One region of the Paenibacillus terreus genome, then DNA from elsewhere that is predicted to be linked to it. Evidence: riboswitches for the same ligand, from Rfam matches in the RefSeq annotation. Region 1 holds a riboswitch; each other region holds the start of a gene.
The links. Region 1 has a riboswitch for cobalamin ahead of ACE5KN_RS10420 (FecCD family ABC transporter permease). Riboswitches for the same ligand answer to the same signal wherever they lie in the genome.

Region 1 (4,626 bases):
GCTGCGATGTTGAGATCATGCAGAGCTGCCAATGAAGTGATGTTGAGCCCTTTTACCAGATCCATGATTTGCAGCTGATGCTTGATATCCAGATGATTGGTAGGCTCGTCCAGGATGAGAAATTTGGCCTGCTGGGCAAGCGCCCGCGCGATCAAAACACGCTGCTTTTCACCGCCTGACAGGGTTGAGAAGCTGCGCCCCGCATCCTGCAGCAATCCGACACGTTCCAGCGCCTGCTCCACCAGCATCAGATCCTCCACGCTATCCGGTTGATACCATTTTTTATGAGGATTACGCCCCATCATGACCATGTCCTTGACGGAGAAATCAAAGGCGACCGGCGCTTCCTGGCTGACGACAGCGATCTGCCGGGCAGTCTCTCGATGCGATATGGAATGCAAATTCTGTCCGTCAATCGAAATCCGGCCGGAATCAGGCTGCAGGACACGGTAAATATTTTTCAGAAGTGTGGATTTCCCGCTGCCGTTTGGCCCGATCAGCCCGACAAGCTCGCCCTTCCGCACATGCAGCAGAACGGAATCAATCAGCTGTTTATCCTGCACGCTGTAGGAGAGCCCTTCAACTGACACATTCATTTACCGTTCCCCCCACCAAATGAGTATGTACTTCTCCGCAGCAGCCAGATGAAGAACGGCCCCCCGCATAAGGCTGTAACGATGCCAATCGGCAGCTCTTCCGGTGCCAGCACGAGCCGTGCGGCCACATCAGCCCAGATCATGAATATCGCGCCAAGCAGCATGCTTAGCGGCAGTACCCGGCGGTGATCTGAACCGGTCATCATCCTCGCGATGTGTGGAATCATCAACCCGACGAAGCCGATAGAACCGCTTACAGAGACAATCGTGCCTGTTATCAGGGCTGCAATAACGACGAGTAAAATACGAAAAGCGGCAATGTTGACTCCCAACGTCACTGCCGCCTCCTCCCCCATAAGCAGGGAATTCAGCGAACGATGCAGGGACAATAGCACTGCAGCTCCCACAGCCACGATAAGGGCCGGGACGGTCAGATGCTCCCATTTCGCGCCAGTCAGACTGCCCATCATCCAATACATAGCGGAGCGGATGCCATCCGCATGGGGAGCCAATGTGACGATAAAATTGGTGGCGGCTGACAGCATCATGGAAGTGACAATACCGGACAGCAGCAATCTCGTTGTTGAAATCTCTCCACCGACCTTGGCCAGTATGAACACGAGCACCATAGCAAGCAGCGAGCCTGCAAATGCGGAAAGAGGCAGCGCGTATATCCCGAGAAAGCGGAAGGCTCCGAAAATAATCACAAGCACCGCCGCTGTGGACGCCCCCGAAGAAACACCGAGGATGTAGGGATCAGCCAGCGAGTTCCGTGTCAGAGCTTGAATGGCAGCTCCTGCAACAGCGAGTCCCGCGCCAATGACAGCTCCCAGCAGGACTCTGGGAAACCGGATATTCCACACAATATGCTCCTGCGCTTTCGTCCACGATCCGTCTAGCCGGCCATCCAGGAGAGGAAGATGGGAAAAGGCGATGTTCCACACCTGTAGAGGATGAATCCGTACGGGTCCCAGCATGACAGCAATGGTAATGGAAGCGGTCAGAACAACCATCCATGCGAATAAATGAACCGCAAACCATGCAGGTTTAGCCCGGAGCCCTCCATTCTGTTTTTTGATCATTTAACTCCTTTCCTCTCTTTGCCGCGCAAGGAGATTGTAATAATGCACAGCAAAAAAGCACCCTCAAGTTTATGAGAGTGCCTGTACTGGATCAAAGTAAAGCGCAGAGCAGCTTCCAGCCTGTTTCATCACCTTGCCAGGAAATGAAAGCAGCAGTAAGAAAAGCCCGACGACATCATCGTGAACCGTGCCGGCCACCCCCTATCCGCGTAGGTTTGTGACAATCCAAGAAGCAGGCAGGTCTCCTGACTTGCGCATCTTCGCCGTCTGCGGTCTTCCCATCGAACAACGACAGTGACCATGAACTTGCAGAACGGCTCCTCGCTTACAGTGGCGGGACCGTGCCGGATTTGCACCGGCTTCCCTTTTAAGACGAGGCTGTGCTTTCACACACCTCGCCACCTGCTCTTTTAAAATATTTAAAAATGTGAGTTTAAAACAATATAATGGTAGCATGTATAGAAACTGTTGTCCATTGAAGTGCGGCACTTTCTTTGCCTCAAATCAATTGACTTCTGTAATGAGAGCGGCTTCTGCAATCATGGGCAAAACAAGAAGCCTTCCTTCGGAATGGCTGCTCGCGCCTCATTTCCAAGAAAGGCTTTCTTGTATTCTGTATAGGATATATGGATTAACCGGGATTCGGAATGGTTCCAAGCACTTTGTCCAAATAAAGTCTGGCTGAAGCTTGGTCTCCACAAATAGCCAAACTTCGTTCTTCATCCTGGTTCAGCTTGTTTCTGGCTGCCTTTGCCACATCCTGAGCCTGCTCTTCGGGAACCGCAACTACACCATCGATATCCCCGATAATCCAGTCCCCTGGCTGGATGCTGACTCCTCCTGCAGAGATCGGGATATTCGTATGTCCACCCCCGTATTTATTACCTGAGGCAATCGTTGCGCCTCTGCTGAAGACTGGGAAATTCAAGCTGCGGATCCCTTCAATATCCCGAATGACGCCGTCAACCACCAATGCCTGGAGCCGGAAGGTCTGAGCGAGTCCCACGACGAAATCTCCCGCGACAGCGCGGCGTGTGTCCCCCTGTGCGGCGATGACAAGAATATCTCCTGGCCGGGCCTCCCGAATCCCCTGCAGAACGGCGAGATTATCCCCGGCAGGAATACTTACCGTAAATGCCCTCCCGGCGATCTTGTGCTGATGATCGATGGGTTTGATGGCATAATCCAGATTCGTCAATCCACCCAGGACATCCGAAATGCAAGTCGTCGGCAATCCTTGAAAAATGTTATCGATATCGGACATTTTCTTCTCTCCTAATATTTTATGAGGTGGGCACGGTTGAATGACGGTTCGCGGGCACAGGCAAACCGAGATGCTCCCGCAGCGTGCTTCCTTCGTAATCGGTCCGGAACAGTCCACGGTTCTGCAGTTCAGGGATGACCCCCTCAACAAAGTCATCGAATCCGCCCGGCACATAAGGGGGCATAATATTGAAACCGTCAGCCGCATAACCTTCGAACCACTTCTGAATATGGTCAGCCAATTGAATTGGTGTACCGACCACGATCCGATGCCCGCGCGCTCCCGCTACCTCGCGGAACAACTGACGCAAGGTCAGCCCTTTGTCCCTGGCAAGCTTCATCAGCAGCTGAGGCCTGCTCTTGCGGCCGCTCGATTCCGGGATATCCGGAACAGGATCATCCAGGGAGTAGCCGCGCAGATCATATTCAAAGCGTTCCTCCAAAGTATCATAGGCCCGGGAATCATCAATAAAGCTTTGCAATTGCTCGTATTTCTCCCTGGCCTCCTTCTCCGTTGCTCCGATGACAGGGAACAACCCGGGAAGAATATGAACATGCTCCGGCGGCCGGCCATATTTCGGGAGCAATCCTTTCAAGCCGCTATAGAAATTCTGGGCATCCTCATAGCTCTGCTGCGCAGTAAATACCACCTCTCCAATCTGTGCGGCCAGCTCCTGACCGGGGCCGGATGAACCCGCCTGAATGATGACAGGATGACCTTGCGGACTCTGACTTACATTGAGCGGACCTTTGACGGAGAAATACTTGCCCTTATGATTCAGTTCATGTACTTTGCGCTTGTCGATGTATTCTCCTGTCTCCTTGTTTACAATGTAAGGTTCCTGTTCCCAGCTGTCCCATAGTCCTTTCACAACTTCAACGAATTCAGCCGCACGCTCATACCGCAAACTGTGGTCCAAATGGTCTTGTGCCGAGAAGTTAAGGGCCGCTTCATGCGTTGACGTAGTCACCACATTCCATGCCGCCCGGCCATCGCTCAGCTTATCGACGGAAGCAATAAGGCGCGCCAGATTAAAGGGATCATAATAAGTGGTTGAAGCCGTAACCGCCAAACCGATCCGGCGGGTTACCGTGGACAGCGCCGCCAGCAGTGTGATTGGCTCAAACCGTGCTACAACGGAAGGCGGGCTTCCGGCGGAAGTTGTGAGTCCATCCGCCAAGAAGATCATATCCAGCTTCGCCTGCTCCGCTTTTTGCGCGAGCTGTGTGATCAAATCAAAGTTTTCGCTACCGGAGTGTGCCTCAGGATGCCGCCATCCAGCCACATGATGGCCTGCGCCTTGTATGAACAGTCCCAGCTTCAGCTTCCTGCCCCTGCTCATGCCAGCTGCACCCCTTTCCGTTGTTGGCTTTGAGCCGAGAATTGATTGTTGGGACGGGCAAGCCCCAGATTTTCCCGCAGTGTAGTACCGCGATATTCCGTGTGGAACAATCCTCTCCGCTGAAGCTCAGGAACTACCAGTCTGGCAAAATCCTCGAGGCCTGAAGGCAGCGCCTGTGGACGGATGACAAAGCCGTCACATGCTCCGCCGGTGAACCAGCTCTCCAGCTCGTCTGCAACTTTCTCGGCCGTCCCGGCAAAGGTGCGATGCCCGTTGCCTCCAGACACCCGTTCAATCAATTGGCGGATCGTAAGCTTTTCGGATTCAATCATATTCTTCATC
Region 2 (4,626 bases), on a different contig from region 1:
TGACAGCGTACTTGGTAAAATGAGCAATTTTACCTGTGATAATGCCAGTACGGGCATCCAGTACGGCGGGAACCGGAATCCATTCACCGCTATCTTCATCAAGCCAGGCGAGTATATAATCATTCAGACGATCCGACTGTACCGGAATCTTAAAGGACAGATAGGCTGGAATGCTGAACGACGTTCCGTCCGGCGTAAAGTCATACAATCCCGCTACCAGCTCAGGACGGCTGGAAGTTTGTTCATGAATGCCAATCGATGTCGGACCCGCAAGAGAAGAAACGGGAATAATAAACTGTACCTTGCCAGCGCTGTCCGTCATGGTCGCGCCCGATTGTGAAGATACCATTTGGCTGAGAGACACCCGTGCCGATGCTGCCAGAGCTTCAGTGATTTTCTCCGCTTCGTCCGCTGACATACGGGAAGAAGCATTGATGACCGAAGTCGCCTGGCCCGCCTGACCGATTGGCAGTTTGTTATCCGGAGAGAGACTGATTATATTCAGCGCAGTAACAACCTGAGAAGGGACAGATGCCGGAAAGGTTCCCACTGCCGCCGACGTTCCGCCACCGGAAAGGTTGCTGTCTGTCTTATAATCCGTCGTATATTTCCAATCCACCACATCACCGCTGCTCAAGCGGTAAGCTCCTGCGCCGACATTTGGCTTCTCGCCGTTCACTGTATAATACCAGCCGCTGTTCGGGCCGCGGTCAAACTCGGCCAAACCGTCAATGGCCGTAACATATACCGCTGATCCGCTACCGGAGGCTGTGACTCTGCCTGCCCCCAACCCGCGAATCAGCACGCTGTAAGGAGTATCCCCACTGACCAGTCGGACCTGTGTAGCAGGCAAGATAGTGCCTGTTCCTGTTACCGACAAGGTGATGGTTTGCGTTACAGGCGTCGTGCCGGAACCCCCACCGTTCCCAACAATCAGCATGGACGTGTTGCGTACGACAGTCGGAACATCATTGGTCTTATAACCTGTTACTGTTACGGTGTAGGTTCCTGAGCCAAAGCCCTTAAAGGAAGCTATACCTTGCTCATTGGTTATAACCGTTTGGCTGCCAATCTGGACCTGCACATTGGCTGCGGGGGACACCACTTTTGTAGCGTTATAGTTGGCATCGTACTCCCAGACTGCTTTCTGTACCTGTACCGAGACCGGCTCTCCCGAACCCGGTGATGCAGGTGTTGAGGTGATGGAATCAATGAGTGAAGTTCCATAGCCCCCAAAATAAAAATATACCTGGTCGGAGGGATTCAACTTGAAACTTCCGGCGCCAACATTCGGATTAATCCACTCACCACCTCTTTTAACCGCATAACTCCAATAGCCGGTATTCCCACCCTTAATACCGCCGATGGAATTTATAAATCCCTCGGATGAGGTCTCAAGGGCGATATGATGTTTGACTGTTACATTTTTCAAGGCATCCAGAGCGTAAACTGCCTTTGTAACATCCTCCGCTACAGGGGCTGTCGGTCCTTCAATAAACACCGTTGCCTGGACTGAGCCCGGCACAGGTTCCGGCTCGGGAGCAGGCTCAGAATCCGGTGATGGCGGAGGCGGCACCAAGGCAGGCTTTGTCGGATTTACATAAAGAGTGCCCTCGCCTGCTGTAAACAGGTCATAAGCAATAAGCGCCCGCATCGCCTGCTCGGTGGCATATTCTTTATCCGAACTTGGAATATTTAGCGCATGTTTGAACCCGCCGTCCGAATTCTGGAACGCCAGCAAGCGCTGAATTAGGTCGCCATTGGCATTCGCAAACTGCGCAGCGGTCGGATCCAGCTCGAAGGAGGCTAGTCCCACGATGGCCTGGGAAATACTTTCACTGCTTGCATCATCCAGGTTTGTCGCCAGCCAGGAAACAGCCTGCTCACCAGCCGTCTGTACATCGGCCTGATCCCGATAAGGTCCGAGCGCACTAAGAGCCATTCCGTACAAATCTCCATCCACGTAGGACGGATCCTCCAGATACGTGACGATGGAATCGACCAGCTTATCACGTGTCCACTTCGCATCAGCCGGAACATCGTAGCTTCCCGAATCCAGAGCAATCAGTGCATATATGCTCGCATAGATAGTAGGCATGTCCGAAGCATTATAGAGCTTCGCAACGGCATTACAGTCCGTAAACTTCGTCGCATCCCAGTCGATGGCCGAAGACTCGATAATCTGACGGGCCAATGTCGTTACCGTGGATTGTCCACAAGTCTTTTTCACCTCATTTACCAAAGACATCTGGTAGCTCTGCGGCACGGATCTGCCTGTCCGCCCATAACTTAAAGCAAACCAGTCCGAATCCACGCCTCCGCTGTTCTCTATGTAGTCAAATGCCTTTTGTAACGCCAAGTCCGTTTTTTTATACACTGCTTCTGTCACAGCTGTCCGGACGCTTGTTCCATAGACCGATTGCTGTACTGAAGAAGGTTCTCCCTGTGATATCCCCTCCTCCGCGTGGGCTTGCCGGACAGGCCAGCCCCATGAAAATAGTGTTGATGCGGTAAGAATCAGCGCCAGACTGAGCGCCATGATGGCTTTATAACCGGTTAACCCTTTCATATCAGACCTCTTTCTAAATTGATTTGTTGTTTCTTTACCTCTAAAAATGCAAAAAATCCACTTCACAGAAGTGGACATGGTAAACAGAGCAGCTTCACGCCAAGGCAGGTTCCCGGAACGTGCTGCATGAAAAACGGCTGTCTCCCCTTCTCTCTCCCGAAGAATGCAGAAACAAAATCGTTACAAGGCAGGTCTCCTGGCTCAGCCTTATCGCTTTTCCCCTCCTTCCCATTCCTGAAGAACAGTGGCTTGCGGGGATAGCTCGGCATTTACAGTGGCGGGACCGCGCCGGAATCTACCGGACTTCCCTATTAAGCAGGCAACGTGAATGCACGCATACCTGCACCTCGTACGCTGGATTATTTAGTTTTTCAATCAGTGACGTCTCTATTTCGTTTCTATCATAGCGGCAGGGGTCCCTTTTGTCTACGATATAATGCTGAATAACACTTCGGCATAAGTTTTTGTGTAATTTATGATATAAAAGATGGAAGCTATGGGATGTTCAGTTTGACAGCTGTGTTACCCGTGAGCTGAAAAAGCTGCCGATCATACCGGCAGCCTTATGTTGACTGAACTATGCTTTCTTTCATTTTTATAATCCATTTCGTTTGATGAAGATTAAAAAGGGCAGGAACGAATAACTTCATTCCTGCCCTCATCGCCTGCTTTTGAGTCACAAAAAAATCTCTCCTTAGCAAATGAACCTTAATATATCAAGGGCAATTTATCCTGCCAACTGTTTCATTGTAAGGTTGAACCTAAGGCAGATCAGCCTGTGACTGTTTTTTATTTGATGGCGCGAACCATCCGAGAAGTGCTATCGCAACCAAAACACCATAAAAGACAAGGGTCCAGCCTGTACTATGCGGGAAATGATGAGCCAGTACACCAATATCTTCATGGGCCAGGGTAATCACAGCGAGCTTAACGCCGACCCAAGCCACAATTGCATAAGCCGTGGTCTCCAGTGCCGGCCGTTGAGCGAGCAGCTTCACAAACCATGTGGCTGCGAATTTGATCAGGACGAGCCCGGCGATTCCGCCAAGCAATACAACGATGAATTGTCCGCCGTCCATACCGCCGAAATCCCCAAGCGGTGAATCGGGAAGCCCCAGTGCCAAAGCCACTGCAGCAAGAATGGAATCAATCGCAAAGGCAAGATCCGCAATAGCAATTTTTCCTACGGTTGGCCAAAAGCCTTTTCCTGCAGCATCTTTCTTAACGTCTTCGCGAATATTCTCGTTTTTCTTGCCAAAACGTGCTTTGATGATGTGCTTTAACCCCAGGTATAACAGATAAGCAGCCCCGATCGCCTGTATTTGCCAGACGTTGGCAATAAACGATATCGCAAACAGAGCGGCAAAGCGAAAAACAAAAGCCATAATAATCCCGTAATTGATGGCTTTCTTCTTCTGGTCCTCCGGTAAATGCTTTGCGATCACCGCCAGCACCAAGGCATTATCCGCCGATAGCAAACCCTCCAATGCAATAAGAATCAGTAATGCCCATGCGTACTCCAGCCAAATGGATTCCAACAGCACTTCTCCCCTCTTCATAAAGAGTATGTTCATTACGACAAACTTCCTGTTTGAAACTCAAGTTTCGGTTAAATCAGAGATTTTTATCCGGCTAAAAGTTGCACCGTCATTCCCTTCCCTATTTACGCTGTCAAGTTATGGCTCGTTTCATTCATTAAATATAAAAAATCAATAATAACTCTATATCATTTCTTTCCGCTTTAATAAGTAAGCATATAGAATGACGCCCCCGACCGCACAAATGGCTGCACATAAACCTATAAATCCGTAGCCAGCCTGAAGCCCGCGAAGAAGTCCCAACTGAGAATCTGCCCCGAAAAAGCCCTTCGTTATTTCAATAACTCCGCCGATCAAGTAGTTGCCAATTACACTGCCGACTCCCATAAGCGTAACTGTAAAAGTTATTGCGGTATCACTGCCATTAGGGTACCTTTTGGCAATAAAAGCCATAACGGTTGGATAAATCATCGCAATCCCTATACCGGCGGCAGCGAATAAAAAGGCCAGGCTCTCTCC
Region 3 (4,626 bases), on a different contig from region 1:
GATTTCATGCGCGGGAGCTGGAATTTGTTGGCTTATATGGGGGATCTGGCGGTGCTGCCCTATGTGCTTCCCGGAAAAAACTACAAGATCCGCAGTGCGCTTGGCGGAGTTCTGGGCTGCACGCTGCTGCTCATGATCCTGCTGCTATTGCAGCAGACCGTGCTCGGCCCGCCCATTACTGCCCGTCTGTCCTTTCCGTCCTATGAAATTGCCCGGCAGATGCAGATTACGGATTTTCTGGACAGGTTCGATTTGCTGATTGCGGGAATGACGCTGCCTACGGTCATCATCAAGGTGGGTTTTGACCTGTATGTGTTATGCAGCGCTTCAAGGCGTCTTCTGCCCTCCGTGAAGGGTGAGCTTACAGTTCTGCCCGTAGGAATTCTGGGCTTCGTGTGCACCTTCTGGTTTTTTGAGAATTTGCCGCAAGTTTTTTCTTTTAGCAAAGAATGGGCAGTATTCGTATTGTTCTTCTATGTGCTGCTGCCGGTAGTGCTTCTCTTTATGCTGCATCCGAAGAAAGAAGGCAGGGCGGAAGGAGATGCGCAGCCACAGCCGGGACAATCATAGTCAAGCATCAACTCCCATGTGCAATTTACAGTTGCCTTTTTTGCGCCGGACTGTATACTTGTACCAAAACGTACCGAGCAGCAAGGGAGGAGCTTTATGGCATTGCGCATGGCAGGCAAGACCGTGGCGCTGGCGGGGCCACGTAAATCAGAGGAAATGAAGATTTTGGTGGAGAAAATGGGGGGGACGGCGCTGCTGCGCCCGGCACAGGGGACTGTGCTCCTGGACGATGCCGAGCTCCGTGCCGGCATAGAGGCGTGGCTTAGCTCCCCGCCGGACTGGACCCTGCTGACGACAGGCATGGGGCTGGAGGCCCTGTATCAAATGGCTGAAGAAATGGGGGTTGCCGAGCGGCTGCACGAGCTGCTGGCATCATCGCATATTGCGGCGCGCGGCTATAAAACCGTGAACGCGCTCAAGAAACGCGGATTAACGCCGGTGGTCCGCGACGATGACGGCAGCACGGCAGGGCTGATCCGTTCCTTTGCACCCTATAACCTGAATGACCAGAAGGTGATTCTTCAGCTGCACGGCGATCCCGCCCCACGTCTGGTCGACTGGCTACAGGAGCAGGGGGCCGATGTCCGGCAGCTGCTGCCTTACAAGCATGTGCCGCCGAAAACGGAGGATCTGGAAGATCTGGTCAATGATATTATCCAGCGGAGGGTAGATGCCGTGGCGTTTACCAGCGGTCCGCAAATCCGTTTTCTGGCCGAATATGCACGCAGCTGCGGCGTCATGGAAGACGTGCTGGCTGCATTCCAGAGTGACATTATTGCCGTTTCCGTCGGAAAAGTGACGGCGCAGGCGATGCTGGAGGAAGGGATAGAACGCATTGTCGTGCCGGCCGAAGAGCGTATGGGCAGCATGATGGTGGAGCTGGGGCGATACTTCGAATCCGGGGGAATGGCGAACGGATACGGACTGGACAGGACTGCGGCGGCAGACAAAGAACAATAACTGGAGGACCTCCCGAAAAGGCAACCCGGATACATCAAAAACCCGGCTTGCCTTTTTTTGTCTTGCTTGCCAGGGTCTCTTCCATTTAAGCGGCTGCTTCAACCTCTTTAAGATCCTGCGTCATTCTTCTTTTCAATAACCGCAAGTTCTTAGTATGATACAACGAGACAGGTTGATTTCAGACAACAAATTGCCCTGAATATACAGAAAGAGGTGCTGAATGGTGAAGTCGATTTGTGTGTTTGCAGGCTCCAACGACGGGAAGGCTCCGGAATACAGGGAGCAGGCGGCCCGGCTCGGAGAGCATATCGCCCGCCGTGGACTGCGTCTGATCTATGGAGGGTCCAGCTTCGGACTGATGGGCACAGCCGCCAATGCTGCGCTTGCCAGCAGGGGACAGGTAACGGGCATCATGCCTACGGCATTGTTCCGGCGGGAAATCGTGCATGAGGGGCTGACGGAGTTTATTGAAGTCAGGGACATGCATGAGCGCAAGGCGACGATGCATCGGTTGGCTGACGGCTTCATTGCGCTTCCGGGAGGGATCGGCACCTTTGAGGAATTGTTCGAGGTGCTGTGTTGGGCTCAGATCGGCCTGCACAGCAAGCCTGTCGGGCTTTTAAATGTAAACGGCTACTACAACCCGCTGATGGAATTAATCCGGCACAGTGTGCAGGAGGGATTTGCGGGCCGGACGCATCTGGATCTGATCTTGCTTGAGGAGGATGCCGAGGAACTGGTCAAGAGAATGTGTTCCTCTGACGGGCTGTCCCTTTAAGAGGTAGTTCAAAAAGTCATCTTTTGATCACGAAGGAAATCAGGAAGCGGGCTCGACATCGAATCTTGAATTCAGCCGGGCCTAAGCAGATGCTTGCGAAGCATGTTTCCTGCGGAAACATTTCAGGTGCTCACGTACCCTAAGTACGCTCCGCTCCTCAGTCCCTAGCTTCATCCAACTTAAGCGTTTTGAAAAAACGCACTTCGAAAGCACAGGCTTCGGTGCTGAAAACCTGACTTTTTGAACACGCACTTTAATAGTCCGGGGACGCGGAAACGGTCTGATGCAATCGAAACGATGAGCCGCAGCTCCGTTTTTCATGCTTGCGCTTTCCGCAAAGGCAGGGTTATGATGGATTCACAATGGAATAAGCGACCAGGCAGGGTGCCTTTGCCGAGGGGCAAAGGGTAACAGGGAATCGGGTGCAAATCCCGAGCGGTCCCGCCACTGTATTGGGGAGGCTCTTCTTCAACATGTCACTCGAACCAGACCCGGGGAAGACGAAGAAGGCTGATGATCCGAAGCCAGGAGACCTACCTTGCCTGTATGCACCGTAATCCTTCGCGGAAAGGAGTGGTGTACGAAAATCAGTGGACGAGCCTGCGCGGGCTCCCGATATTCCGGAATGCTTTTCACCCGGGGATGAAGAGAAGGGTGTTAAACACAAACCCTTACATCTCCCTGTTGACCGGGATACGGGCAAGCTATGCGCAATGTAGCTTTATTTAGGGCTGCCTGGCTAACTTTGACTGAATTACGTACATACAGCCCCATCCTTAGCGGATGGGGCTTTTTTGAGCTTGTAAACACGAAAGGGGTGGAGTTGTTGTTAAAACGGAGTAAAGGCATCGGGCTGGCGCTGCTGACCGCCGCATTCACGCTGTATTTTCTGGCGGCGAGTCCGCAGGAGGCCTATGCGATGCATATCATGGAGGGCTTTTTACCGATCGGTTGGGCACTTTTCTGGTGGATTTTATTCCTTCCCTTTTTTGCGCTCGGTGTTTGCAGTGTAACCCGGCTGACGAGAGAGGCTCCTGAGCTGAAGCTGATGCTTGGGTTGGCGGGGGCGTTTACATTTGTGCTGTCTGCCCTGAAGCTGCCTTCCGTGACGGGCAGCAGCTCCCATCCGACCGGAACGGGACTGGGCGCAGTGATGCTGGGCCCCCTGCCGATGAGCGTGATTGGCTCCATTGTGCTGCTGTTCCAGGCAGTGCTTCTGGCGCATGGCGGAATTACGACGCTCGGAGCGAATGCATTCTCCATGGCCGTGGCCGGCCCGTTTGCCGGTTATGCAGCATACAGGCTGCTTATGAAAACAGCCCGCAAGGAGTGGGTGGCTGTTTTCACCGCTGCGGCTATAGCCGATATGACGACTTATCTGGTGACCTCCGTACAGCTTTCCCTTGCCTTTCCTTCCGTACATGGCGGGATTTGGGCATCTTTCTTGAAATTCGGCGGCATATTTGCCGTGACACAGGTTCCGCTCGCGGTCAGCGAGGGATTGCTGACGGTTTTGCTGTGGAAATGGCTTAAAGCATACAGCCCGAATGAACTGTCCGTGCTCCGGCGCGGCATGAAGGAGGCCGAGCCGTCATGAAGACAAAAACGATAACCGGCCTTGTCCTCCTGGTCGTCATTCTGCTCGCTGCCCTCCCGCTGCTGCTGGTGAATGGCGATTTCGGCGGCGCGGACGGCGCCGCCGAGGAGGCGATTACCCAGATCAACCCCCACTACACCCCGTGGTTTCAGCCGCTGATGGAGCCGCCGCCGGAAACGGAAAGCATGCTGTTTGCCCTGCAGGCTGCGCTGGGTGCGGGGTTGATCGGCTATATCATCGGCCTGTTCAAGGGAAGAAAGGATGCCCGCCGGACGGATGCTCAGAAGGATTGATTCCCTGTCTTACAGCGGAGCGTTCAGCGGCTGCTCGCCGTTGTGGAAGAGTTGTTTTGCCGGGGTGATGTTTGGGATGGCCTATATCGGCCATCCCCCTGTCCAGCTGGCTGTATGGATTTGGCTCGTCTTATGGACGGTAAGGTACGGCGGGATTCCGTGGAAGCCTTATGCGTCCTTAACGGCAGCCTCGCTCCTCTTCTATATGCTGAGTTTGCCGGCGCTGCTGATTGAGATTGCGCCGGTACCGGCACAGGGAACGGTGCTGGCAGGTTGGGGAAACCATGTGCTTCTGATCACGCCCGAAGCGGCAGTGCGGGCAGAGCAGCTTCTGCTGCGGGTAGGAGCCTGCCTGTCCTGTTTTATGTTTCTGATTCTTACCACTCCCTTTGCGGGACTGCTGAAGGTGATGGAAAAGCTGCGGCTTC
Region 4 (4,626 bases), on a different contig from region 1:
GCCGTGCCGGGGATGCGGACGGCCCGGAGGAGATGCATATCATCATTGTGGATAACGGCCGCTCCAACCAGCTTGGCGATCCGGAATTCCAGGAGCTGCTGAACTGCATCCGCTGCGGTGCCTGCCTCAATGCCTGTCCGGTATACCGTCATATCGGCGGCCATGCCTATGGCGGAACCTACAGCGGGCCGATCGGTGCGGTGCTGACCCCCGCGCTGAACGGCAACGTGGCTGAATGGAACGACATTGCCAGCGCATCCAGCCTGTGCGGCGCGTGTTACGAAGCCTGCCCCGTGAAAATTCCCCTGCACGATATGCTTGTCTATCTGCGGCGGCGTAAGGTCGAAAGCGGACATGGCAGCAGGCTGGAAGGGATCGGCATGAAGGGCTTTGCGGCCGTGGCCGCCAACTCGAAGCGGTTCAGCGCGGCGGTGCGGTTGGGCCAGCTTGGCCAAAAACCCTTCGTCCGGGACGGTGGGGTTCCCCTGAAGCTGGGTCCGTTGAAAGGGTGGAACAATTACAGGGTTGCACCGTCTCTTGCGAAGCAGACCTTCCGTCAGCGCTGGAAGGAATTGGACCGTGAAGTGCGAAGCACGCTGCCCCAGCCGGACCCGGTGCTGCAAAGTCGGATGGAGGCTGTTTTGCGGCAGCGGAAAAGGGGGGAGCGGCATGAGTAGCCCGCATCAGGAATGGCTGGAGCAAATGGAATCCCAGTCACGCGCGAAGCAGCAGCAGTTTATGAACGGCATTGCTGCCAGACTGAAGCGGCCGCGTGTAACGGAACCCCCTCCGCATCCGCTGCGGGGCGCGCCGGGGTTCTGGCAGGCGTTCGAGTGGAGCGAGCAGGAGCGGATCGACCGCTTTGCCGCCAATTTCAGCAGCGTGGGCGGACATGTAGCCAGACTGGGGACAATGCAGGAAGCAGCTTCCTTCATCGTCGACAAGGCAGTCGAAATGGGAGCAAGAGCCATTCTCAGACAGGACCAGCCGGAGCTGGCGGCGCTTGAGCTGGAATCCGCCATTCCCGGCGCGGACATCTCTGTCTGGAACTCGGATTCCGAGAATTCCTGGAAAGCCAAAGCGGCTGATGCGGACTTCGGTGTCGTTATGGCGGATTATGCTGCTGCTTATACCGGTTCGGTGGCGGTGCTTTCTGCACCGCATAAAGGTCGCTCCGTAAGCCTTCTTCCCACCGTGCTCATCATTCTGGTTCCGGTGGAACGACTGAAGACCCGGCTGGGTGAAATTCTGACGGAATTTGATCAGGCTGGGCGTGATCAGCTTCCGGCAGGCATTCACTTTATCTCGGGCCCGAGCCGGTCCTCGGATATCGAGAATGACCTGACGATCGGCGTTCACGGGCCGGGAATTGTCTATGCTTTGATCATCGGGGGCTCGTGATCAATAGCCGTAAAAACGCCTATCGACGTACATTCTCAGAAGACAGACCGCGTTTAGCGGAAATTTTTCTTGCGATTTTAGGAGGCCTACTCCAGGAAATTCAAGCCTTAAGCGGAACGGCGTCCCGCTTAAGGCTTCTTGCGGTTTCGATTATTTCCCAGGAAAAGCAGCAGAACTTCTTGCTTCCTGTCTAAGCTCAGACCGCTTTGGCTTGGGGAGGGGACCAAAGAACACAGAGGCATAAGGAAGATAGCGTCCGGCCATGGATACTACGAACCAGGCAAGAGTCAACGCCAGCGCAAAACCGCCTGCATACCAGAGATGAAGCAGCCAGGCCGTGCCGGTTTGCGGCGAGAAAAGGCGGTACAGCAGCAGCACGATCGGGTGCAGCAAATACACGCCGAATGAAACCGAGCCCAACTGCGCCAGCCCGCGACCAAGGGCGGATCGGCCCTGATGGTACACCACGGAGGCGATTTGCAGCAGTACAAGTACGCTTAGCGAGGCGTAAATGTTGTACAGCAGCTCGTAAAGGAGTGAATTGTACAAAAGGCCATTCATACGCGTTTCATACCAGATGTACACATGCGACAGCCCTGCGGCCAGCCACAGGAGCCACAGCAGGCTCCAAACGGCGATTCGTGTTCCTGAGGCATGTTCCTTGCGCACAATGAGCCATTGTTTGATTTTCGGATAGTAGATGCCTAGCGCAGCGCCGAGCATGTAATATGCCATGTAAGAGAGCACCCAGCTGCCGCGGTTTTCCACCTGAAAGTAATACTTGTTGGCGATCACAAAAGCCCACTGCAGCGCAAAGCCTAGCACAACCGCCCAACTGTGCAATCCGCGAAACCTTTTGAACAGCCACAGGAACAACGGGAACAGCAGATAGAACTGCGCATTTATAAATACAAAGTACAAATGGGTGTAGGCTTTGCCGGTAACAAGCTTGGTGAAGAAGGAACGGGTCAGTTCTCCCGCATCCATACCGGGGGCTCCGGCGGATGTCTGCTGCAGGCAGAAATAAATCAGTGAAAAAACGAAATACGGCACCAGGATATACAGCAGTCTTTGCTTATAAAAATGCTTGATTAAGCTGCTGCCGAGCGGCCGGTCCAAATAGTTGTAAAAAAGCACAAATGCGCTCAGCGCAATAAACGTGGATGTTCCGAATTTCAGGAAGATGTTCAGAAAGTTATAGAAGAAATAATAGTGAGATTCCGTCATTTGCAGTGTGGCAGACGACGTGGAATGGACTGCTATAACCCCTATAATCGCAAATGCCCTGACAACCTGAAGCTCAGGGACTTTTTCCTTCTTGGCAGTGCCCATATACGAATCATGTCCTTTCGGTTTCTAAGTGCCGTTTCATTAAAACGCATTTTTCTGAAACAAAAGAAAGAGTTTACTGAAAATATGCTGAAAGGCCCATTATTGGATTAGATCTGAACTCGGAAATGTTATGTATTCCTGTTCCTGATATATGACAATGGAAAAATGAGATTATGTGACATGAATTTTAAAGGCTCGTCATTCTGTCCTGAGTCCGTTATAATGGAAGAATCTCGCAGGTGCCCTGGCCAAGGCCGGGGTTAAAAGGGAATAGGGTGAAAATCCCTAGCGGTCGCGCCGCTGTAACCGGGGAGCCTCCTTCCATACATGTCACTCAGCATGCTGGGGAAGACGGAAGGCAGGTACCGATCCGGGAGCCAGAAGACCTGCCTGCAGGTTCGCATCAGCCCTTCGCGGTTAAGGAACGGTGTACATAATATGGAGATCGGGACCCGTGTGTGGTCTGCGGTCTGTTCTCTTATGTACTCTTGCCCTCAGCCCTTTGCGGACTGAGGGCTTTTTTGGGTCAACATGAAGCCGGACGGGGAGGCTTATGCGAGATCACAAGTGCATGGGAGAGGATAAGAATGGAGCAAGTTGCAACGAAAAGAAGAGTTCTCGGCCAGGTTATGATCTGTAACGGCTGCTGCTGCGGTCATACAGAGAAGGGCAAACCGGGCATCCCGCTAGACAAGCTGAAGAGCAGATGGAAGGAAGAGAAGCTGCTCAAGAGTATCCAGCTGACAGTCACCGGCTGTCTTGGTCCTTGCGATATTGCCAACGTCGTATCGATTCAGACGCCGGACGGTCCGGTATGGTTCGGCGGCATCAAAGAGGAAGACCTTTATGATGAATTGCTGGAATGGGCGATCGCCTCGCGGGATGAGGACAAGCTGCTGGAGCTGCCGGCCAGTCTGCTTCCCTATCGATTCGAGCGTTTTCAGTAGAAAAAACAAAATAACTGATGTAACAAGTCCCACCATTTTTTGGTGGGTTTGTTGTTTATTCAAAATAAAGATTGGATTAACAGAAAATTTTTATTTATTATCCAACATAAGGAGCGACTGTTGAAAGCTATGATATTGTCGTTTCCTTAAAACTATATAAATACTCCATAATATTATATTTAATAAAGAAATTTGTTCATATAAAATTTCCTTATGTTCATACATAACCAAACGGATAAGGAGAAAGCAAAAAGTGAAGAAACGTATAGGGAAATTCAACAAAGTTTATGCCATGCAGCTTGCAACAATCTTTATAGGGTTTATCATATTCGGATTTTCAGAAAACATAAAGGGACCCGCTATTCCACGGATCCAGTATGACTTTCTGCTAAACGAATCACAATTGGGCACTTTATTGTCCCTTAATGCGCTTGGCTATTTAATCGCATGCTCTTTTACTGCTTATCTGACAAGAATATGGGGAATCAAGCGGGTAACCGTTATATCTTTTGCAGTGATGGCGGTCTCGGGTATTTTCATTTTCTTTTCTCCGTATTATGTTACGTTTTCTGCGTCATATTTCCTGATGTACATTGGAAACGGGATGCTGGAGATTGGATTGGCTATTTTAGGCGCCCGCATATTTGTGAGAAATACCGGCACAATGATGAACTTAGCCCACGGTTTTTATGGCCTTAGCTCGACGGTCGCACCGCTTATTGCGACGGGTCTGATGCAGGTTAAGATTAACGGTTCTGTGCTTGACTGGCGCGGTATGTATCTTGTCATGCTTTTATTATCGATCATACCGATTATATTTGCACTTTTTAGCACTTTCCCAGGGGATGAGATTAAACATGAAGATCGCGTTCCTCTGAAAACATTGATGCAAGACCCGGTTATATGGCTGATGGTGGTTATTTTATCATTTGGCGTTGTTTCCGAA

Region 2: linked by a shared signal. The riboswitch ahead of ACE5KN_RS21895 (S-layer homology domain-containing protein) and the one ahead of ACE5KN_RS10420 (FecCD family ABC transporter permease) in region 1 are both predicted to bind cobalamin.
Region 3: linked by a shared signal. The riboswitch ahead of ACE5KN_RS08035 (energy-coupling factor ABC transporter permease) and the one ahead of ACE5KN_RS10420 (FecCD family ABC transporter permease) in region 1 are both predicted to bind cobalamin.
Region 4: linked by a shared signal. The riboswitch ahead of ACE5KN_RS21880 ((2Fe-2S) ferredoxin domain-containing protein) and the one ahead of ACE5KN_RS10420 (FecCD family ABC transporter permease) in region 1 are both predicted to bind cobalamin.

Annotation. Positions count from the first base shown of each region.
Region 1 covers NZ_JBHIRX010000004.1:271,674-276,299, forward strand. The annotation lists gene ACE5KN_RS10415 (ABC transporter ATP-binding protein) at 1-596, opposite strand, end outside; gene ACE5KN_RS10420 (FecCD family ABC transporter permease) at 593-1,678, opposite strand; cobalamin riboswitch at 1,897-2,099, opposite strand; gene ACE5KN_RS10425 (RraA family protein) at 2,310-2,942, opposite strand; gene ACE5KN_RS10430 (LLM class flavin-dependent oxidoreductase) at 2,962-4,284, opposite strand; gene ACE5KN_RS10435 (LLM class flavin-dependent oxidoreductase) at 4,281-4,626, opposite strand, start outside.
Region 2 covers NZ_JBHIRX010000014.1:64,621-69,246, reverse strand. The annotation lists gene ACE5KN_RS21895 (S-layer homology domain-containing protein) at 1-2,569, opposite strand, end outside; cobalamin riboswitch at 2,739-2,934, opposite strand; gene ACE5KN_RS21890 (MeeY/MeeF family manganese export membrane protein) at 3,331-4,107, opposite strand; gene ACE5KN_RS21885 (MFS transporter) at 4,291-4,626, opposite strand, start outside.
Region 3 covers NZ_JBHIRX010000003.1:243,608-248,233, reverse strand. The annotation lists gene ACE5KN_RS08050 (GerAB/ArcD/ProY family transporter) at 1-570, shown strand, start outside; gene ACE5KN_RS08045 (uroporphyrinogen-III synthase) at 667-1,530, shown strand; gene ACE5KN_RS08040 (LOG family protein) at 1,754-2,308, shown strand; cobalamin riboswitch at 2,674-2,863, shown strand; gene ACE5KN_RS08035 (energy-coupling factor ABC transporter permease) at 3,135-3,905, shown strand; gene ACE5KN_RS08030 (energy-coupling factor ABC transporter substrate-binding protein) at 3,902-4,198, shown strand; gene cbiQ (cobalt ECF transporter T component CbiQ) at 4,182-4,626, shown strand, end outside.
Region 4 covers NZ_JBHIRX010000014.1:59,785-64,410, forward strand. The annotation lists gene ACE5KN_RS21865 (LutB/LldF family L-lactate oxidation iron-sulfur protein) at 1-677, shown strand, start outside; gene ACE5KN_RS21870 (LutC/YkgG family protein) at 670-1,401, shown strand; gene ACE5KN_RS21875 (acyltransferase) at 1,552-2,733, opposite strand; cobalamin riboswitch at 2,954-3,141, shown strand; gene ACE5KN_RS21880 ((2Fe-2S) ferredoxin domain-containing protein) at 3,321-3,680, shown strand; gene ACE5KN_RS21885 (MFS transporter) at 3,934-4,626, shown strand, end outside.